Regions from separate parts of the Streptomyces sp. NPDC090077 genome, predicted to be linked through region 1. Evidence: riboswitches for the same ligand, from Rfam matches in the RefSeq annotation. Region 1 holds a riboswitch; each other region holds the start of a gene.
What was found. A riboswitch is a leader RNA that binds a small molecule or an ion and turns the genes downstream of it on or off. The one in region 1 is predicted to bind cyclic di-AMP.
Positions count from the first base shown of each region.

Region 2: linked by a shared signal. The riboswitch ahead of ACIPW5_RS03915 (peptidoglycan DD-metalloendopeptidase family protein) and the one ahead of ACIPW5_RS12740 (transglycosylase family protein) in region 1 are both predicted to bind cyclic di-AMP.
Region 3: linked by a shared signal. The riboswitch ahead of ACIPW5_RS07510 (M23 family metallopeptidase) and the one ahead of ACIPW5_RS12740 (transglycosylase family protein) in region 1 are both predicted to bind cyclic di-AMP.

Region 1 covers NZ_JBIVEG010000006.1:61,565-68,677, forward strand. The annotation lists gene ACIPW5_RS12715 (hypothetical protein) at 1-203, opposite strand, end outside; gene ACIPW5_RS12720 (exopolyphosphatase) at 304-1,245, opposite strand; gene ACIPW5_RS12725 (DUF501 domain-containing protein) at 1,242-1,796, opposite strand; gene ACIPW5_RS12730 (septum formation initiator family protein) at 1,840-2,328, opposite strand; gene eno (phosphopyruvate hydratase) at 2,455-3,741, opposite strand; gene ACIPW5_RS12740 (transglycosylase family protein) at 4,058-4,798, opposite strand; cyclic di-AMP (ydaO/yuaA leader) riboswitch at 4,801-4,975, opposite strand; gene ACIPW5_RS12745 (transglycosylase family protein) at 5,251-6,291, opposite strand; gene ACIPW5_RS12750 (cytochrome P450) at 6,419-7,113, opposite strand, start outside.
Region 2 covers NZ_JBIVEG010000001.1:884,941-892,053, forward strand. The annotation lists gene ACIPW5_RS03905 (MBL fold metallo-hydrolase) at 1-379, opposite strand, end outside; gene ACIPW5_RS03910 (SGNH/GDSL hydrolase family protein) at 538-1,323, opposite strand; gene ACIPW5_RS03915 (peptidoglycan DD-metalloendopeptidase family protein) at 1,487-2,494, opposite strand; cyclic di-AMP (ydaO/yuaA leader) riboswitch at 2,499-2,700, opposite strand; gene ACIPW5_RS03920 (tyrosine-protein phosphatase) at 2,979-3,800, shown strand; gene ACIPW5_RS03925 (aspartate aminotransferase family protein) at 3,853-5,256, opposite strand; gene hpnH (adenosyl-hopene transferase HpnH) at 5,253-6,284, opposite strand; gene ACIPW5_RS03935 (1-hydroxy-2-methyl-2-butenyl 4-diphosphate reductase) at 6,291-6,875, opposite strand; gene shc (squalene--hopene cyclase) at 6,935-7,113, opposite strand, start outside.
Region 3 covers NZ_JBIVEG010000003.1:119,587-126,699, forward strand. The annotation lists gene ACIPW5_RS07495 (DNA topoisomerase (ATP-hydrolyzing) subunit A) at 1-1,242, opposite strand, end outside; gene ACIPW5_RS07500 (M16 family metallopeptidase) at 1,470-2,822, shown strand; gene ACIPW5_RS07505 (M16 family metallopeptidase) at 2,843-4,210, shown strand; cyclic di-AMP (ydaO/yuaA leader) riboswitch at 4,429-4,588, shown strand; gene ACIPW5_RS07510 (M23 family metallopeptidase) at 4,601-5,404, shown strand; gene ACIPW5_RS07515 (GntR family transcriptional regulator) at 5,562-6,227, shown strand; gene ACIPW5_RS07520 (HPr family phosphocarrier protein) at 6,418-6,699, opposite strand; gene ACIPW5_RS07525 (GNAT family N-acetyltransferase) at 6,910-7,113, shown strand, end outside.

The sequences.
Region 1 (7,113 bases):
ACGGCGGCCACCTCCGCCAGCGACCGGGTGGCCCGCAGCTCGACGACGGCGGCCTGCCTGACCGCCCGCAGCTCGGCCTGGAGACCCGGGACGGCGTCCAGGACCGCCGCCACCGCGCGAGCACGGTCCGCCGGGTCCGGGACGGCCGCGAGGTCCGCGATCACTGCGCGGAGCGCGTCGGCGGGGGCGGAGTTGTCGATCATGGTTGCGAGGCTACCCCCGGACACGCCTCCGGGACCCCGGAAGGCGCGAAGCCGCGAGGGGCCCCGCGCTCCGCGGGGCCCCTCGCGGCGTCCAGTCCGGTCAGGCCACGGACCAGGCGATGCCGTCCAGGATGTCGTGCTCGGAGACCACGACCTCGGTGGCGCCGATGCGCTCCATGATCGCGAGCAGCACCAGGGCGCCCGCGCCGATCACGTCGACCCGCCCCGGGTGCATCACGGGGATGGCGGCGCGTTCGGCGTGGGTGGCGGTCAGCATGCGCTCGCTGATCTCGCGGACCCGCTCGTAGGGGATCCGGGAGTGGTGGATCGCCGACGAGTCGTACGCGGTCAGGCCGAGCGCGATCGCGGCGACCGTGGTCACCGAGCCCGCGAGGCCCACCAGGGTGCGTGCCTCGGCGAGCGGGACCGTCTCGGCGGCCAGGTCCAGGGCCGCCTCGATGTCGGCCCGCATGGCGGCGATCTGCGCCGCGGTCGGCGGGTCGGTGACCTCGCCGTCCACCACCAGGTGGCGCTCGGTCATCCGGACGCAGCCCACGTCGACCGAGCGGGCCGCCCGTACGCGGTCCTCGCCGACGACGAACTCGGTCGAGCCGCCGCCGATGTCCACCACCAGGAACGGCCGCTCCAGGTGCTCGTGCGCGACGAGCTCCCGGGTGGCGCCGGTGAAGGAGAACTCCGCCTCCTGGTCGCCGGAGATCACCTCGGGCTCGACGCCGAGGATGTCCAGCACGCCCCGGACGAACTCGTCCCGGTTCTCCGCGTCGCGCGAGGCCGAGGTGGCCACGAACCGCACCCGCTCGGCGCCGAACTCCTTGATCACCCCGGCGTACTCGCGGCAGGCCGCGAAGGTGCGCTCCAGCGCCTCCGGAGCCAGCCGGCCGGTCCGGTCCACGCCCTGGCCGAGCCGGACGACGGTCATCCGCCGGTCGAGCTCGACCAGGTCGCCGGTGACCGGGTCGCAGTCGGCGACCAGGAGGCGGATGGAGTTCGTACCGCAGTCGATGCCCGCGACCCGGGTCATGCGGACTCCTCCCCGGTCTCCTCTTCCTTCTTCTCCCCGCACGGGGTGACGCAGGCGCCCTTGGCCCACCACTCCGGCAGCATGGCCAGGGCCTCGTCGCCGAACGGGTTCACCCCGGGGCCGGCGGCCAGCGAGTGGCCGACCAGCACGTGCAGGCACTTGACCCGGTCCGGCATGCCGCCGGCGCTCGGGAAGCCCTGGAGCACCTCGATGGCGTCCCGCCGCTGGATGTAGTCCTCGTGCGCCTTCTGGTACGCGGCGGCGAGCTCCGGGTCCTCGGCGAGCCGGGCCTGCATCTCCTTCATCACGCCGTTGGCCTCCAGCGTGCCGATCGCGGAGGCCGCGCGCGGGCACGTCAGGTAGTACAGCGTGGGGAAGGGGGTGCCGTCGGGCAGCCGGGGTGCGGTCTCGACGACGTCCGGCTGGCCGCAGGGGCAGCGGTGCGCGATGGCGCGCAGCCCGCGCGGCGGGCGGCCGAGCTGCTGCTCGAACGCCTCGATGTCCGCGTCGGTCGGCTCGGTCCGGTCGGTCTGGGGCGGGGGCGTCTGCATGCCTGGAGGAAGTCTCTTCGTTCGGTCGTACGTGATGGGTGGGTCATTCGCCGGGGCGGTCGGCCTTGTCGACGCCGTCCCAGACGTTGGAGTACCAGGGGCGGTCGGAACCGTCCTGGCCGCCGCGGCGGCGCTCCGGGGCCGCGGCCCCGGGGTCGGTCATGATGTAGCCGATCTCCCCCGGGCGCAGGAAGTGCAGGTGCTTGCGCGCCTGCTGCTCCGCGTACGCGGGGTCCTGCCAGCGGGCCTTCTCGTCGCGGAGCTGTTCGAGCCGCTTGCGTGCGGTGTCCGCGGCCCGCTGCTGGTCCGTGATCTCCGAGCGCTGGGAAACGTACTGGCGCATCGGATACGCGAGGGCGACGACCAGCGTACAGAGGACGAGGACCAGCAGTGCCGCGCGGCCGGTGAGCCGGCTGCGGCGGATGTGCCGGCGGGACTGCGAGCGGTAGACGTGGGCCGCGGTCCGTTCGCCGAGCTGTTTGAGCCGGGTCGCCGTCGAGAAGGTGGAGAACCGATCCCGGTTCCCGGCCATGGCCCCGCCTCCCCTGTGCGCGCACTACGCAATACGTCCCCGCACACGGTACGGGACCGAGTGCGGGGACGTACGGAGGCTGAGACCCCAGGGGTGTCCCCCCGGGGGCTCCGCCCTGAGGCGGTGTCAGCCCTTGAAGCGCGGGAAGGCGCTGCGGCCGGCGTACACGGCGGCGTCGTCGAGGATCTCCTCGATGCGCAGCAGCTGGTTGTACTTGGCGACGCGGTCCGAGCGGGCCGGGGCGCCGGTCTTGATCTGACCGCAGTTCACGGCGACGGCGAGGTCGGCGATGGTGACGTCCTCGGTCTCGCCGGAGCGGTGCGACATCATGCACTTGAAGCCGTTGCGCTGGGCCATCTCGACGGCGTCGAGGGTCTCGGTCAGGGAACCGATCTGGTTCACCTTCACGAGCAGGGCGTTCGCGGAGCCCTCCTCGATGCCGCGGGCGAGGCGCTCGGGGTTGGTGACGAAGAGGTCGTCGCCGACGATCTGGACCTTGGCGCCCAGGCGGTCGGTGATGGTCTTCCAGCCGGCCCAGTCGTCCTCGAAGAGCGGGTCCTCGATGGAGACGAGCGGGTACGCCTCGACGAGCTCGGCGTAGTAGTCGGTCATCTCGGCGGCCGAGCGGGACTGGCCCTCGAACTCGTACTTGCCGTCCTTGTAGAACTCGGACGCGGCGACGTCGAGCGCGAGCGCGATGTCCTTGCCCGGGGTGTAGCCGGCCTGCTTGATGGCCTCGATGATGAGGTCGAGCGCGGCGCGGTTGGACTCCAGGTTCGGGGCGAAGCCGCCCTCGTCGCCCAGGCCGGTGGAGAGGCCCTTGGTGTGCAGGACCTTCTTGAGGGTGTGGTAGACCTCGGCACCCCAGCGCAGCGCCTCGGAGAAGGACTCCGCGCCGATCGGGGCGATCATGAACTCCTGGATGTCGACGTTGGAGTCGGCGTGCGACCCACCGTTGAGGATGTTCATCATCGGAACGGGCAGCAGGTGCGCGTTCGGGCCGCCGAGGTAGCGGAACAGCGGCAGGTCCGAGGCCTCGGAGGCGGCGTGCGCGACGGCGAGGGAGACGCCGAGGATGGCGTTGGCGCCGAGCGAGCCCTTGTTGTCGGTGGCGTCGAGGTCGAACATCGCCTGGTCGATCAGGCGCTGCTCGGTGGCGTCGTAGCCGACGAGCTCCGGCCCGATCTGCTCGATGACGGCGAGGACGGCCTTCTCCACGCCCTTGCCCATGTAACGGTTGGGGTCACCGTCACGGAGCTCGATGGCCTCGAAGGCACCGGTGGAGGCGCCGGACGGAACGGCAGCACGGCCGGTGCTGCCGTCGTCGAGGCCCACCTCGACCTCGACCGTGGGGTTGCCTCGGGAGTCCAGGATTTCCCGGGCTACGACGACGTCGATGGACGGCACGAGCATCTCCTTCTGGGATGTGACGCTGGGTGTGCGGTGGCGTGTGGGCCGTGGGACGGCCCTGCCGACTAGAGCCTAACCGGCTCCGGGCAGTGGGCTGCCCGACCGCCCGGGTCCTGGGACGAAAAAGGGGCCGAATACCCGCCTTCCGGGACATAGGGCCCTTGAATTCCCCGGCTCCCTGGGAGAGGAGATGCCGGAAGCCGGTCGTCCGGTTCCGGAATGCGGGGACCCGCGGACGACACGCCGCCGCCCGGCGCGTGGGGGGATACGCGCCGGGCGGCGGGGATGCTGCGGGGTGCCGCGAGTGTTACGCGGAGGTTCAGCCGAGCTTCAGCTTCTGGCCGGGGTAGATCAGGTCGGCGTCGGACACGGTGTCCTTGTTCAGCTCGAAGAGCTTCTCCCAGCCGCCCTTGACCTTGTTGGCGTCGGCGATGGTGCCGAGGGTGTCGCCTTCCTTGACCGTGTAGGAGCCGGTCGCCGGGGTGCCGGTCGACGGCTTCGACGGGGTCCAGTTGCCCGAGCCGGAGCCGGAGCCCTTGGTCTCGGTCTCGGTCTCGGTCTTCGGCGTGGACGGCTTGGCCGGAGCGGGCTTCGCCGGGGCCGGCTTGGCCGGAGCGGGCTTGGCCGGGGCCGGCTTGGTCTCGGGCTTCGGCTTGGCCGGGGTGGTCGAACCGCCGCCGTTGTACGAGGAGTTGGACAGGCCGACGCCGCAGTGCGGCCAGGCGCCCTTGCCCTGGCCCTTGAGGACCTTCTCGGCGATGGCTATCTGCTGGCCCTTGGTGGCCTGGTTGGCCTGCGAGGCGTACGCCTTGCCGCCGTACGCGGCCCACGTGGAGGACGAGAACTGCAGGCCGCCGTAGTAGCCGTTGCCCGTGTTGATGGACCAGTTGCCGCCGGACTCGCAGGCGGCGACCTTGTCCCACTCGGCCGCGGTGGCGGCGCTGGCGGTACCGGCGGCCATCAGCGGGGCCGCGACGGCGACACCGGCGACACCGGCGAGCGTGACGATGCGGACGGCCTTGGAGCCGCGGCGGTGCTTGCCCTTGCCGGAAAGCAGCATGGAGTTCTCCTCACCGACGCCTTCGAGGTGAGCTGTCGGGTTCGGGCGGATGAGTTGCCCGGTCACGCGGATTGCGGCGCGTGTCTTCACCCCTAGCCGGTACGCGGACCGTCTCTCAACGGCCTTTCCCGGCGCCTACCTTGGTTCCCCCGCTCCTGCCTTCGGCGCTTGCGCGACGACTGTTCCCTCCGTCCGCCGGCAGGATTCGGCGATGCGGTCGAAGGAGCCCGCGGTGGCGAGCGATTCAGAAGGTAGACAGGTCTCTCCCCGATGTTCAACGTGCGATTTTGGGGAGAAACCGGCCTACTTGCCACTCTCGGAAGCGCGTTTGCGCAGGTGAGAGGGGGGTTTGCAACAGTTCCGGAACGAGACACGCCAGTTGTCCGGAAGAGATGCATGTCTCATTTGGCGATAACGGACATTCAACTCTTAATGGATGTCCGAACTGCCCCCTATTTCTTGGTTAGATCCAGGTTCTGTCCGGGCTTGATGAGGTCCGCGTCCCCACCGATGACCTGCTCGTTGGCCTTGTAGAGCTCGCCCCAACCGCCTTCGACGCCCTTGGCCTTCGCGATGTCCGAAAGGCTGTCGCCCGCCTTCACGGTGTAGACGGGCTGCCCGGCGGGTGCTGACGCCGTGCCAGGTGCCCCCGGCACCTCGACGGCGGCCGGGCCGCGGTGCTTGCCCGAGCCGTCGGTCGCCCCGGCGGACGGGGTGGCCGTCGGGTCGCCCGGGGTGGCCGGGGCGGTGGGCGTGACGCCCGGGGTGGGAGTGGCGCCCGGCGTGGCCGGAGTCGTCGGGGTGGCGCCCGGGGCGGTCGGGGTGCCCGGCGCCGTGGGCGTGGGCGTGCCCGGGGTGGGGGTGGGCGTGCCGGGCGTCGTGGGCTGGACGGTGAAGTCCGGCGCGGGCATGACGGGCAGTCCGCTGGAGGGGCCCAGCGGGTAGTCCGGCAGACCGCTCGGGTTGGACGGGGTGCCCGGCGCCGGGGTCGGGGCCCCGAAGTCGGTGGAGGGCTTGCCCTTGCCCGCGTTCGGCACCGAGTCGTCGGGCCGGGTCGGGGTGGGCGCCACGGGGCCGGGGTTCAGCTTGTCGCCCGGGTCCACCTCGGGCGCGGGGCCCTGCTGGGTCAGCCCGGCCGAGGCGGAGCACAGCGGCCACGCCTGGGGGCCCTGGGAGGCCAGCACCCGCTCGGCGACCGCGATCTGCTGGGAGCGGCTGGCGAGGTCGGGGCGCTCCGCGTACGCGAGGCCGCCGGCGTTGCGCCACTGCTCCAGGGTGAACTGCAGGCCGCCGTAGGCGCCGCTGCCGGAGTTCGCGCTCCAGGTGCCGCCGCTCTCGCAGTCGGCGACCTTGTCCCACGTGGCGGTGTCGGCCGCGTTCGCACCGGTGGCGGCGAGCAGCGGCATGGCCAGCGCGGAGCCGGTGACTCCTGCGGTGACGACGAGCGCGGGTACCTGGCGGGGGCGTCTGTGGCGGCCGTTCCCGGGAAGCATGAGACTGCACCTTTCGCATAACGGCGGGGTAACGGCAGAACCTAGCCGCCTTCGAACGGATGTCACAAGTTCGACGGTGGACCGAGTTGCGGACTGACTTCCGGTCAGTCCCGCTTCGCTCGCGGACTCATTCGTTCGGGACTGTGAAGCGGACGGGGAGGGTGCGCAGGCCCCTCATGATGAGTCCGCCGCGCCAGCGCAGGTCCGTAGGGGGAATCGCAAGTTCCATATCCGGCAGACGCTTCAGCAAAGTTCCGAGCGCCGTCTGCCCTTCGAGACGGGCGAGCGGGGCACCGAGGCAGTAGTGGATCCCGTGGCCGTATCCGAGGTGCTGATTGTCACTCCGGGAGAGGTCCAGGGTGTCCGGGTCGGCGAACCGCTCCGGGTCGCGGTCGGCCGCCGCGAGGACCACCAGCACGGGGTCCCCGGCCGCGATGTCCTGCCCGCCGAGCGTCAGCGGCCGGGTGGCGAACCGCCAGGTGGCGAGCTCCACGGGGCCGTCGTAGCGGAGCAGTTCCTCGACGCCGGTCTCCAGCAGGGCGCTCTCCCCGGCCGCGAGGGAGGCCTGGAGGCGCTCGCGCTGGTCCGGGTTCATGAAGAGGGAGTGGATGCCGTTGCCGATGAGGTTCACGGTCGTCTCGAAGCCGGCGAAGAGCAGGATGAAGGCCATCGCCGTGGCCTCGGCCTCCGTCAGGTGGTCTCCGTGGTCACTCGCCCGGATCAGATCGGAAATGAGGTCATTGCCCAGGTCGTCCCGCTTGCGGTGGATGAGTTCCCCGAGATAGGTGCGCATCTGCTTCACCGAGCGGGCCACCCCGCCGC
Region 2 (7,113 bases), on a different contig from region 1:
GGGAGCACCGGTCGCCCCACACGGGGTCGAAGAGCACCCGGCGGCCGTCGATCTCCGCGAGCACGGTGGAGTGGCCCATCCAGGTCAGGCGCAGCCCGCTCGCCGGCGGCTTGGCCAGGTCGGCGAGGGTGGTCGGGTGCACGGGGATGGGCGCCGCGGGGCTGCGCCGGGTCCGCTGCTCCTTGTGGAAGTAGATCTTGGCGAACTCCGCCATCGATCCGGAAGGCCTGGTCCGGGCCCCGACCGGGTTCTGGAAGACCCCGTCGGCGAAGTTCGGCGAGCGCAGGATCCGCTCCAGCCGCGCGCCGGAGGGGTCCGCGCCGAAGGCTTCGGGCCGCAGGGCGCGCAGCCGGGGACGCAGGGGAAGGGAGCCGGTCAAGGCGCCTCCTGAGAAGGTGCAGGATGGGACGGTCGTACGTCTGCTACGACCATCCCAACGCACACCGGCCCCGGAGGATTCCGCCGCGCGGTGTCCGGTCCGCCGTCGCGGCCGTCACACCGTCCGTCCGCCCCCGTCCCCCGGCCCCCGTCCTCGGGCTACAGCGGCAGCAGGTCCGGGCGCTTGGCCTCGACGTGGTCGCCGGAGGACTCGCCGCGCAGCCGGCGGCCGATCCACGGCACGAGGTGCTCGCGCGCCCAGTGGATGTTGTCGCGGGTCACGTCCACCGAGCCGCGCGGCGGGACGGGCGGCCACGGCTGGTCCGGGTCGGCCGGCACCTCGTAGCCGAGGACCTGGGCGGCGCGCAGCGCGACGCGGGTGTGGCCCTCGGGCGAGAGGTGGAGCCGGTCGCCGTCCCAGGCCCGGCGGTCCTGGACGGTCTTCAGGGACCAGAGGTCGAGGACGGGGCAGTCGTAGCGGTCGGCGATGGCGCGGACGTGGACGTTGTACGTCGCGATCTTGCCCCGCAGGTGCTTGAGGACCGGTACGCCCCGGGTGTCGAAGCCGGTCGTGATCATGACGAGGCCCACGGAGGCCTTGAGGTCGGCGAGGGCCGCCTCGAACCGCTCCGCGACGTCGTCCGGGTCGCTGCCGGGGCGGATGATGTCGTTGCCGCCCGCGCAGAAGGTGACGAGGTCGGGTGCGAGTTCCTTGGCTCTCGGAACCTGGTCGGCCACGATCTGGTCGAGGACTTTGCCCCGCACGGCCAGATTCGCGTACCGGAAGTCGTGCTCGTCGCGCCGGTCGGCCAGGAGTACGGCGAGCCGGTCCGCCCAGCCGAGATAGGAATCCCCGGGTCCCGGGTCCCCCACGCCTTCGGTGAAGCTGTCCCCGATCGCCGCGTACGAGCCGATGGTCTTCAGTGTCGTCTTCGTCGCTGCCACAGGACGACATCCTTCACCTTGGCAACCAACCTACGCCAACGTAATGAGGGGTTGACGGGCCGTGATCTATACCACGCGGGGGATAAGGAATAAGTACACGTGGGGCCGGGACCCCCCTCGGGTCCCGGCCCCACGCGCGTTCTCGTGCCGACGGCGGGTGCCGTCAGATGCTCACGCCCTTGGAGCGGAGGTAGCCGAGCGGGTCGATGTCCGAGCCGTAGGACGGGCCCGTGCGGATCTCGAAGTGGAGGTGGGGGCCGGTCACGTTGCCGGTCGCGCCGGACAGCCCGATGGTCTGGCCGCCGGTGACGCTCTGGCCCGCCGAGACGGAGAGCGAGGAGAGGTGGCCGTACTGGGAGTACTTGCCGTCGGCGTGCTTGATGACGACCTCGTTGCCGTACGCGCCGCCCCAGCCTGCGGAAACCACGGTACCCGCGCCGACGGCCCGGACGGTGGTGCCGGTGCCCGCGATGAAGTCGACGCCGGTGTGGTAGCCGGAGGACCACATGGCGCCGCTGACCCGGTACTGGGTGGAGACGCCGCCGGCGACGGGGGAGGTGAACCCGGACGCGGTGGCGGGCGCGGCGGGGGCGGCGGCCTTCTCGCTCTTGGCGGCGGCGCCGGAGCCCTGGGCGGCCGCACCGCCGGAGCTGCGGGCGGCCTTGGCGGCGGCGCCCTTCCCGGTGCTCTTCGGGGCCTGGGCCTTGCCGCCCAGCCCCTCGGAGGCGGCCGGAGCACCGCTGGAGGATTCCTCGGCCGGGGCCGCAGGAGCCTTCGCGGCGGGGGCCGCACCCTGGCCGCCGAGGGTCAGCTTCAGGCCCGGGTGGATGAGGGACGGGTCGGTGCCGACGGCCTCGCGGTTGTCGGCGTACAGCTGCTCCCAGCCGCCGTCGAGGTGGCGCTCGGCGGCGATCTTGGAGAGGTAGTCGCCCGGCACGACCGTGTAGACGGTGGTCGCGGCGGCCTCGGGCGCGGCGGCGGGGGCCGCGGCGAGCGGGGCCTGCGCGCTCTGCGCCGGCGCGGACGTCGCCGGGGCGGCGGCCGGGGCGGCGTTGGCGCCGGCGGCACCCATCAGCGGGAGCGCGAGGGCCGCTCCGCCGGTCCCGGCGACGGCGAAGCCGCGGGATATCGAACGGGACTTCGGACGGCGGTGCTTACCCTTTCCGGGCATGGCGAATTCCTCTCCGTCGCCTGCGAGGTGAGCTGTCGGGTTCGGACTGGAGATGTCCGGCCGTACGTGCGGAGCACGGTTCGGCTTCACCCCTAGCTGCGCCGGAAACGCTCCGGAGCAGCGGCCTACCTGGTTCCCCCGCTCCTGCCGCGCGCGATGGTCGGGTGCGGTTCCCGGGCGGCGGCAGGATTAGGCGGTCCACCCGGATCGATCGCGAAGGTAATCGAGCGGGGCGCCGGGCAACAAGCCGCGAATTCCCTGACGGATTCGCAGATATGGGGGATCAATGGAATTCCGGTCACCCTGCGTCCATTCCGCACCATCAACAACCGCCCCCACAAGGCAATTCGGTTCTCGCGATCAGGCACGCACGGTCACCGTATGATCTGGCTCACGGGGACCGGCCCGATCTCGCCTCCACCTATGGCAAGTTGTTCTCAACCAGACCAATTCGGACACCATGGACCTACGCGGAGGAGTACACGTGACCCAGCAGATACCCCAGCCCCTTCCGGGTGCACCCGAACCCGGCGCGGGGCTGACCGGAGTGCGCAACTTCCGTGACGTGGGCGGGTTGCCGACCCGGGACGGACGACGGGTCAGGCCGGGACGACTGTTCCGAAGCGGACATCTGGCGCATGCCACCGAAACCGACGCAGAGTTCCTCGCGTCGCTGGGCCTGCACACCGTCTTCGACTTCCGCAACGGAGCCGATCAGGCCCTGGAGGGCCCGGACGTCGAACTTCCGGGTGTACGCAACGTGAACATCCCGCTGACGGATCCGGCCGACGGGCGCGACTTCTGGAAGATGGTCCGCGACGGCGAGCTCGACCAGCTCCGCGGCCTCCTCGGGGAGGGCCGGGCCGCCGCCCGCATGAGGGACTCGTACCGCACGATCATCCGCACCCGGACCGCCGAACACAGCCGCGTCGTGCACGCGCTCGCGCTGGACAGCGTGCCGGCGCTGATGCACTGCGCCGCCGGCAAGGACCGCGCCGGACTGTCGGTCGCGGTGACCCTGCTCGCGCTGGGCGTGGAGCGGGAGGCGATCGTGGCGGACTACCTGGAGTCCAACGCCCCGCACAACCGCTACCGGGTGCGCCGGGGCAGCGACGCGCCCGAGTCCCGCTCCCCCGAGGTGATGGAGCTGCTGGCGCCGCTGTTCGACGCCCGCGCGGAGTACCTGCTCGCGGCCTTCGCGGTCATCGACGAGCAGTGGGGCGGCGTGCAGCGCTACCTCGCCGAGGGGCTCGCGCTCGCACCCGAATCCCTGGACCGGCTGCGGGACAGGCTCCTGGAGGGCTGACCCCGGACGGCCGGAGGGGGCCCGGACGGGCCCCCTCCGGCACCGCCGCGCCTCAGCGGTTGCCGACCGCCTGCTTCACCAGGGTCCGGCCGAAGTCCCACATCAGGCCGCCCCCGCCGTGCGCCTCGTCCATGACCTCCCGGAAGGCCCCGACGAACCGCTCCACGTCCGCCTCGTCCACGATGAGCGGCGGGATGAGCTTGATGACCTCCAGGTGGTCCCCGGAGACCTGGGTGAGGATCCGGTGCCTGCGCAGCAGCGGCACCACGACCATCTGGGCGAACAGCCCCTTGCGGGCCGCCTGGAGCATCGCCCACCGGCTGCGCAGCCCCAGCGAGGTGGGCCTGCCGAACTCGATGCCGATCATCAGTCCGCGTCCGCGCACCTCGTGCAGCAGCTCGTACCGGTCCACGAGCGCGGCCAGGCGTCCGCGCAGCAGGTCGCCCATGGCCCGGGCGTTGGCCACCACCTGCTCGTCCTCCATGACGGACAGCACGGCCAGCCCGGCCGCCATCGCCTGGGCGTTGGAACCGAAGCTGGCGGAGTGCACCAGCACCCGGTCCATGGACGAGTACACCTTCTGGAAGATCCAGTCCTTGCCCAGGGTGGCGCCGACGGGGACGTACCCGCCGGAGAGCGCCTTCGCCACGCAGACCAGGTCCGGCTCCACGCCCGGCTCGTGCTGGTACGCGTAGAAGTCCCCGGTCCGTCCGAGGCCGGTCTGCACCTCGTCGGCGATCAGGAGGGCCTTGTGCCGGTGCAGCAGTTCCTGCGCGGCCCGCAGGAACCCTGGCGGGGCCGCGTGCACCCCCTTGCCCTGGACCGGCTCCACCACGAAGGCGGCCACGTCCCCGCGCGCGAGCTCCCGCTCCAGGGCCGTCAGGTCCCCGAGCGCGATCTTCGTGTCGGGCAGCAGCGGGCCGAACCCGTCGCGGAAGCCGCCTTCGCCGTTGACGGACAGCGAGCCGGTGGTCAGCCCGTGGAAGGCGTGGTCGCAGTAGAGGATCCTGGGCCGCCCGGTGGCGCAGCGGGCGAACTTCAGGGCGGTCTCCACCGCCTCGGTGCCGCTGTTGCCGAAGAAGACCCGGTCGAGGTGCGGGCTGTAGGACAGCAGCTTCTCGGCCAGCAGTCCGGGCAGCGGCTGGCAGTCGAAGCGGGTCAGGTCGGCGAGCTGGGCGTCCAGGACGTCGTGCAGGGCCCGGCGCACCACGGGGTGGTGCCGGCCGAGGCCCATCACCCCGAACCCGGCCAGCATGTCGAGGTAGTCGTTGCCCTCGGCGTCCCAGAAGTGGGCGCCCTCGGCCCGCTCGTAGACCTTGTCGAAGCCGATGGTGTGCAGCATGCGGGGCAGCTGGTGGTTGAGGTGACGGGCGTGCAGCTCGTAGCGCTCCCCGCCGCGCTCGGCGAGCAGCGCGGCGAGGTCGAAGCCCCGCCGCGCCCCCTGTCCCCCGGTCATGCCGACGTGTCCCGGTTGCTCGCGACCGTCTCCCGGGCGGCGCGCAGGGACTCCTTGAGGGAGCCCATGGTGGCGAGGACGGCGGTCGGCTCGTAGCCGCAGTGCGCCATGCAGTTGGCGCAGCGCGGGTCCTTGCCGCGGCCGTACTTGCTCCAGTCCGTGTCCTCGATGAGCTCCCGGTACGTGGGCACGTAGCCGTCGCTCATCAGGTAGCAGGGGCGCTGCCAGCCGAAGAGCGAGTAATTGGGAATGGCCCAGGCCGTGCAGGGGAAATCGGCCTTGCCCTCCAGGAAGTCGAGGAAGAGCGGGGAGTGGTTGAGCCGCCAGCGGCGCCGGTTGCCGCCCGCGAAGGCCTTCCTGAAGAGTTCCCGGGTCTGTTCGACGCCGAGGAAGTGCTCCTGGTCGGGTGCCTTTTCGTAGGCGTAGGCGGGCGAGATCATCATTTCGTCGACCTGGAGGTCGTCGTTGAGGAAGTTCAGCACCTCGATGATCGTCTGCGGGGTGTCGGTGTTGAAGAAGGTGGAGTTGGTGGTCACCCGGAATCCGCGGCGCTTGGCCTCCTTGATGGCGGCGACGGCCTCGTCGAAGACGCCTTCCTTGGCCACGGATTCGTCGTGGCGTTCGCGCAGGCCGTCAATGTGGACGGCGAAGGCGAAATAGGGGGACGGGGCGAACTTCTCGATCTTCTTCCGGAGCAGCAGTGCGTTGGTGCAGAGGAACACGTATTTCCGGCGGGCCACCAGCTGGCGCACGATCTCGTGGATCTGCGGGTGCATCAGGGGCTCGCCGCCCGCGATGGAGACCATGGGCGCGCCGGACTCCAGGACCGCGCCGACCGCCTGGGCGACCGGCATGCGCTGCTTGAGCACTCCGGCGGGGTGCTGGATCTTCCCGCAGCCCTCGCAGGCGAGGTTGCAGGCGTAGAGCGGCTCCAGCTCGACGATCAGCGGGAACTTCTCGCGCTTGCGGAGCTTCTGTTCGAGAAGATAGGTCCCGACCCTGATGGACTGTCGCAGGGGCATGGCCATCTGGATTCACCTCCTGGGAAGCAGCAACGAACGGTGCCATTCGTAAAACGCGGGCAGTACGGCACGTAGGACACGGAAGGCAGATATTCCACCGCGAACCGTGCCGATACGGACGAGCTCGTGCTCCGGAGCGTCCACGATCACCCGGACGGCCGCAACCGGGCGTCCCGGTGCGGCGGCCGTCCAGAGGGTGGCCGCGGACTCCATGTCGACCGCGACGGCGCCGGAGGCGCGCAGCTGCGCGCGCTCCTGGCCGCGGACCACGTGGTCGGATCCGGTCAGTGCGCCGGTGTGCACGGTCCGGCCGGGTACGGCGCGGGACAGTGCCTCGGCGAGCAGGGCGGTGCCGGTGCAGGCGACCGCCCCGCGGGGGTCCCGGGTCTCCTCGGCGACGACCAGGTCTCCGGGGTGCATGCCGGGCACCAGCCCGGCGCAGAACCCGGTCGCGAGGACGGCCGCCCGGTGCATCCCGGGCCGTTCCAGGGCGCGGGCCACGGAGCGGCTGGCGGCGCGCGGTCCCATGCCGGTGCGCAGGACCGTTCCGCCGCCTCCGGCCGCGCGGCCCGCGCTGCGCAGGGCCGCCTCCTCGATGCGCAGGGCGCAGGCGACCAGCAGCGGCGGGGGTCCGGCCCCGGCGGGCCCGGCGGGCATCAGGACTCCCCCGCGGACGGGACGCCCCGGCGTTCGGGGCCGAACGGTTCTCCGTGGAGGTACCGGCCGAGGGCGGTGAGCGGGAACACCTGCCGGTAGAGGTGGTAGTTGATGGAGAAGTCCCAGGGGAAGCCGGTCCCGGTGAAGTACGGCTCGTCCCAGGTCCCGTCGGGGCGCT
Region 3 (7,113 bases), on a different contig from region 1:
GGAGTTGTCGCTGTCGCGGATGATCCGGATGACCTCGTCGATGTCGAGCAGGGCCACGAGCAGGCCCTCGACCAGGTGCAGCCGGTCGCGCCGCTTGCCGCGGCGGAACTCGCTGCGCCGGCGCACGACCTCGAAGCGGTGGTCGAGGTAGACCTCCAGGAGCTCCTTGAGGCCCAGCGTCAGCGGCTGGCCGTCGACCAGCGCGACGTTGTTGATGCCGAAGGACTCCTCCATCGGCGTCAGCTTGTACAGCTGCTCCAGCACGGCCTCCGGGTGGAAGCCGTTCTTGATCTCGATGACCAGGCGCAGGCCGTGCGAGCGGTCCGTGAGGTCCTTGACGTCGGCGATGCCCTGGAGCTTCTTCGAGCCGACCAGGTCCTTGATCTTCGCGATGACCTTCTCGGGACCCACCGTGAAGGGCAGTTCGGTGACGACCAGGCCCTTGCGGCGAGGGGTGACGTCCTCCACGGAGACCGTCGCGCGGATCTTGAAGGTGCCGCGGCCGTTCTCGTAGGCGTCCTTGATGCCGGACAGGCCCACGATGCGGCCGCCGGTCGGCAGGTCGGGGCCCGGCACGAAGCGCATCAGCGCCTCCAGGTCCGCCTCCGGGTACCGGATCAGGTGGCGGGCGGCCGCGATGACCTCGCCCAGGTTGTGCGGGGGCATGTTGGTGGCCATGCCGACCGCGATCCCGGACGTGCCGTTGACCAGCAGGTTCGGGTAGGCGGCGGGGAGGGCGACGGGCTCGCGCTCCTGGCCGTCGTAGTTGGCGGTGAAGTCGACCGTGTCCTCGTCGATCGACTCCGTCATCAGCGACGTGGCGTCCGCCATCTTGCACTCGGTGTAGCGCATCGCGGCCGGCGGGTCGTCGTTGCCGAGCGAGCCGAAGTTGCCGTGGCCGTCGACCAGCGGCAGCCGCATCGAGAAGGGCTGGGCCATGCGCACGAGGGCGTCGTAGATCGACTGGTCGCCGTGCGGGTGCAGCTTGCCCATGACCTCGCCGACGACGCGGGCGCACTTGACGTACCCCCGGTCGGGCCGCAGGCCCATCTCGTTCATCTGGTAGACGATGCGCCGGTGCACCGGCTTCATGCCGTCGCGGGCGTCGGGCAGGGCGCGGGAGTAGATCACCGAGTACGCGTACTCGAGGAAGGAGCCCTGCATTTCGTCGACGACGTCGATGTCGAGGATCTTCTCCTCGAAATCCTCCGGCGGCGGGGTCTTCGTGCTGCGGCGGGCCATCGCTGCGCGGCTCCTTAACCAAGGTTCGGGATGTACTGGGTGGATCTGGCGTGGTTGACGCGGACCATTGTGGCCCGAGGCACCGACAACGCGGACTCCGACCCCGGGGGTCCCCCGTACGGAGTCCGGGGGAGTGACCCGGGAACTTATCCGGCCGTCGGTGCGCTTGCATACAGTGGCAGGTCTGACAGAAATCTCTGCATCGCGATCGAAGGGACCACATGCCCATGGGTCACACGGCCACAGCTCAGGCCGGCTCCGGCGGCCTGACAGCGACCGAGCACCGGCTGGCCAACGGCCTGCGCGTGGTGCTGTCCGAGGACCACCTCACCCCGGTCGCCGCCGTCTGCCTCTGGTACGACGTCGGCTCGCGCCACGAAGTCAAGGGGCGGACCGGTCTGGCTCACCTCTTCGAGCACCTGATGTTCCAGGGTTCGGCGAGCGTACCGGGCAACGGGCACTTCGAGCTCGTCCAGGGCGCCGGCGGTTCCCTGAACGGCACCACCAGCTTCGAGCGCACCAACTACTTCGAGACGATGCCGGCGCACCAGCTGGAGCTCGCCCTGTGGCTGGAGGCGGACCGCATGGGTTCGCTGCTGGCCGCCCTGGACGACGAGTCCATGGAGAACCAGCGCGACGTGGTCAAGAACGAGCGCCGCCAGCGCTACGACAACGTCCCGTACGGCACCGCGTTCGAGAAGCTGACCGCCCTCGCCTACCCGGAGGGCCACCCGTACCACCACACCCCGATCGGCTCCATGGCCGACCTGGACGCCGCCTCCCTGGAGGACGCGCGCAACTTCTTCCGTACGTACTACGCGCCCAACAACGCCGTGCTGTCGGTCGTGGGCGACATCGACCCGGAGCGGACCCTCGCCTGGATCGAGAAGTACTTCGGCACCATCCCGGCGCACGACGGCAAGCAGCCGCCGCGCGACGGCTCGCTCCCCGAGATCATGGGCGGGCAGCTGCGCGAGGAGATCGTCGAGGAGGTGCCGGCGCGTGCGCTGATGGCCGCCTACCGGCTGCCGCACGACGGCACCCGCGAATGCGACGCCGCCGACGTGGCGCTGACCGTGCTGGGCGGCGGCGAGTCCTCCCGCCTGCACAACCGCCTGGTGCGCCGCGACCAGACGGCCGTGGCCGCCGGGTTCGGCATGCTGCGCCTGGCGGGCGCGCCGTCGCTGGGCTGGCTGGACGTCAAGACCTCCAGCGGCGTCGAGGTGCCCGCCATCGAGGCGGCCGTCGACGAGGAGCTCGCGCGGTTCGCCGCCGAGGGCCCGACGGCCGAGGAGATGGAGCGCGCGCAGGCGCAGCTGGAGCGCGAGTGGCTGGACCGGCTCGGCACCGTGGCCGGCCGCGCCGACGAACTGTGCCGCTTCGCGGTGCTGTTCGGCGACCCCCAGCTCGCCCTGACCGCCGTCCAGCGGGTGCTGGACGTCACCGCCGAGGAGGTGCAGGCCGTGGCCGCGGCCAGGCTGCGCCCCGACAACCGGGCGGTGCTGGTCTACGAGCCGCTGGGCGGCGCCGAGGGCCAGGAGACCGAGCAGCACGACGAGAACGAGGGGGCGGAGCAGTGAGCGACACCGCAGCCGTCACGATGACCTTCCACCCGCGGCCGCAGGCCGGCGAGGCGAAGCCGTGGGCCTTCCCGGCCCCGGAGCGCTCCACGCTCCCCAACGGCCTGACCCTGCTGCGCTGCCACCGCCCCGGCCAGCAGGTGGTGGCGGTCGAGGTGAACCTCGCGGCGCCGCTGGACGCCGAGCCCGAGGGCCTCGACGGGGTGGCCACCATCATGGCCCGCGCCCTGTCGGAGGGCACCGACAAGCACTCCGCCGAGGAGTTCGCCGCCGAGCTGGAGCGCTGCGGCGCCACGCTCGACGCCCACGCCGACCACCCCGGCCTGCGGGTCTCCCTGGAGGTCCCGGCCTCCCGGCTGCCCAAGGCGCTCTCCCTGCTCGCCGAGGCCCTGGGCGCGCCCGCCTTCGCCGACGGCGAGGTCGACCGCCTGGTGCGCAACCGGCTCGACGAGATCCCGCACGAGCTGGCCAACCCGCAGCGCCGCGCCGCCAAGGAACTCTCCAAGGAGCTGTTCCCGGCCGGCCTGCGCATCTCCCGCCCGCGCCAGGGCACCGAGGAGACGGTCGCGCGGATCGACTCCGGGGCCGTACGCGCCTTCTACGAGGCCCACGTACGCCCCTCCACCGCCACCGCGGTGGTCGTCGGCGACCTGACCGGCATCGACCTGGACGCCCTGCTGGCAGACACCCTGGGCGCCTGGACCGGCGACACCGCCCCGCCCCGCCCCGTCCAGCCGGTGACGGCCGACGACACGGGCCGCGTGGTCATCGTGGACCGGCCCGGAGCCGTCCAGACGCAGCTGCTGATCGGCCGGATCGGGCCGGACCGGCACGACATCGTCTGGGCCCCGCAGGTGCTCGGCACCTACTGCCTCGGCGGCACCCTCACCTCCCGTCTGGACAAGGTGCTGCGCGAGGAGAAGGGCTACACCTACGGAGTGCGCGCCTTCGGGCAGGTGCTGCGCTCGACCGCCGACGGCAAGGGCGCCTCGATGCTCGCCATCAGCGGTTCGGTGGACACCCCCAACACGGGTCCGGCGCTGGAGGACCTGTGGAAGGTGCTGCGCACCCTCGCGGAGGGCGGACTGACCGACGCCGAGCGGGACGTGGCGGTGCAGAACCTGGTGGGCGTGGCCCCGCTGAAGTTCGAGACGGCGGCCTCCGTCGCCGGCACGCTCGCCGACCAGGTCGAGCAGGAGCTGCCGGACGACTACCAGGCGCGGCTGTACGCGCGGCTGGCCGACACCGGTACGGCGGAGGCCACTTCGGCCGTCGTGAACGCCTTCCCGGTGGACCGTCTGGTCACCATCCTGGTGGGCGACGCCGCGCAGATCGAGGAGCCCGTCCTGGCCCTCGGGATCGGTGAGGTCACCGTCGTCTCCAACTGAGCGGCGCGAGGCCCGAGACGGGGCGTGACCCGGCCCGTTTCCAGGGGGCTCCGGTGGAACATCCACCGGAGCCCCCTTTGTCCGTTTAGTGGAGTGGTTGCATGTATGCGGTGTGGCGTACGCAACAAAACCGCTCGTGTGTTTGGCGATTGACTGATGATCCGCCTAGCGTCGGCCGTGCTGTTCGTCAGTTGCACCCGCCGCACCCCCGCGGCACCGGACAGCGATCGCCGAGTCCCCGTCAGGCGCGAGCCTGGGGAGCCGGGGACCCACATGTGTCCCTGGGGTGAATCGGACCCCCTCGCAAGAGGAGGCCCGTAGGAGACCTTCCTGCTCCGAACCCGTCAGCTAACCCGGTAGGCGAGAGGGAAGGAAAGGATCACCCCCTTCATGGCGTTTGGCAGTCGTGCCGCCGGTTCTGGTAAGCACCGTGGTTCCAGCCGTCTGAGCCGCAAGACCGCCGGTTTCGCCGGCGTCGCCGCCCTCGCCACCACGGGCGTGGTCGGCACCCTGGCCGCTCCGGCCTTCGCGGCGGACAACAGCAACGCTCCGTCCATGGAGGACACCGGTCAGAACGCGATCGTCGTCGCCGACGGTCTGCAGGACGACATCGAGGTCCAGGCCGCGACCCAGCAGAGCGCCGCCGAGGCCGTCGCCGCGCAGGCGCAGGCCGAGGCCGAGGCGAAGACGCGGGCCGCCGAGGCCAAGCGCACCGCCGAGGCCAAGGAGAAGGCCGACCGCGAGGCCGCCGAGAAGGCCGCCAAGGAAGAGGCCCGCAAGCGCCTCAACACCTTCGTCGCCCCGGTCGACGGCTCCTACGTCAGCACCCAGTACGGCGCCGGCGGCGGCATGTGGTCCTCCGGTAGCCACACGGGCATCGACTTCCACGCCGACGAGGGCAGCATCGTCCACGCCGTGGGCGCGGGCACCGTCGTCGAGGCCGGCTGGGGCGGCGCGTACGGCAACAACGTCGTGATCCGCCACAACGACGGTACCTACACCCAGTACGGGCACCTGCTCTCGCTGAGCGTCTCCGCCGGTCAGACGGTGGGCGCGGGCCAGCAGATCGGCCTGTCGGGCTCCACCGGCAACTCCAGCGGTCCGCACCTGCACTTCGAGGCCCGCACCGGCGCCACGTACGGCACGGACATCAACCCGCTGACGTACCTGCGCAACCACGGCGTGGGCATCTGACCCGCACGCACACAGCGCGCTTCACCGAAGAAGGCCCCGGCTCACAGAGCCGGGGCCTTCTTCGTGTTTTCGGCCCTGCTCGGAAATTTATCGCGTGTTGCAATAGAGTCGCAGCACGGCCACGATAAACCGAACCGAAACCAGCGGAGGTCCGGCCTTGCGTATTCCGGCGCACGCGGTGTGCACAGCGATTCGCGACGATATCGTCTCCGGATTCTTCGGGCCGGGCGGCCGGCTGACGGAGGAGGTGCTCGCCCGCCGCTACGGGGTCTCGCGCGTCCCGGTGCGGGAGGCGCTGCGGACCCTGGAGTCCGAGGGCTTCGTCACCACGCGGCGGCACGCGGGCGCCTGCGTGGCGGAACCGACCGAGCAGGAGGCCGCCGACCTCCTGGAGCTGCGGACGCTGCTGGAGCCGCTCGCCGCCTCCCGGGCCGCCCGCCGGCGCACCGACGGCCACCTGAAGGTGCTGCGCGGACTGGTCAGGCTGGGCCGGGAGCGGGCCGGGCGGGCCCAGGGGGAGGACCTGCGCTCCCTGGGGGCCTGGTTCCACGAGACGCTGTCCCAGGCCTCGGCGAGCCCGGGGCTGATCGCCCTGCTGACCCAGACCCGGCACAAGATCGCCTGGATGTACCTGGTCGATCCCCCCGCGCAGCCCGAGGAGTGCTGGGCCGAGCACGCCGCGATCGTGGACGCCGTCGCCCGCGGGGACGCGGAGCGGGCCAGGGCCCTGACCGCGTTGCACGCGCAGCGGTCGGCCGGGGCGCACCGGCCGAGGGTGAGGAATCCGCAACCTGCCGTAAACACGGCGAGCGCCCGGAATTAACAGGTCCCGTATACAACGGAGGGATATCCGGGGGATCCCGGGTGTCGAAGGAATTCCCTTCCTCTTTTATGCGCCGCCGTGGCCCGATTCCGGTGTGCCGAATGCATGCATTCCCCGGAGGGGAAATAGCGGAAGCCGCAGCCCCCGGGGTGGTGGGGACTGCGGCTTCCGGTCTACCGGACCCGAAGGGTCAGACGGTCTCGGGGAGCTCCTCGAGACCCTCGGCGACCAGCTTCGCGAGGCGGTCGAGCGCGGCGTCCGCACCCTCGGCGTCGGAAGCCAGGACGATCTCCTCGCCACCCTGGGCGCCCAGGCCCAGGACCGCCAGCATCGACGCGGCGTTGACGGGGTCGCCGCCGGCCTTCGCGATGGTCACCGGAACTCCGGAGGCGGTCGTCGCCCGGACGAAGATCGAGGCGGGACGAGCGTGCAGGCCCTCGGCCCAGCCGACGTTGACGCGGCGCTCTGCCATGGTGATGCCCTTCAGGTTCTACGGGTTGTCTAGACCAGTCTCTCACGCCGTCCGGAATGCTCGGACCGACCTTCGGCCCGTATCCACCGCCGTTCGACCCTCCCCAGCTTGCACCGGTTCGCCCCTGGACGCCGCGTTCGCCGCGCACGCGCCGGGCGGCCCGTCCACCGCACCCGCACACCTGGCCGAACCGCCCCTTAAGGTGGCCCCATGACCACCGCGTCGGACCCCTCGTACCCGGCCCACTGGGAAGCGGACGTCGTGCTGCGCGACGGCGGCACCGCCCGGATCCGCCCCATCACCACCGAGGACGCGGGCCGCCTGGTCAGCTTCTACGAACAGGTCTCGGACGAGTCGAAGTACTACCGCTTCTTCGCGCCCTACCCCCGCCTCTCGGACCGCGACGTCCGCCGC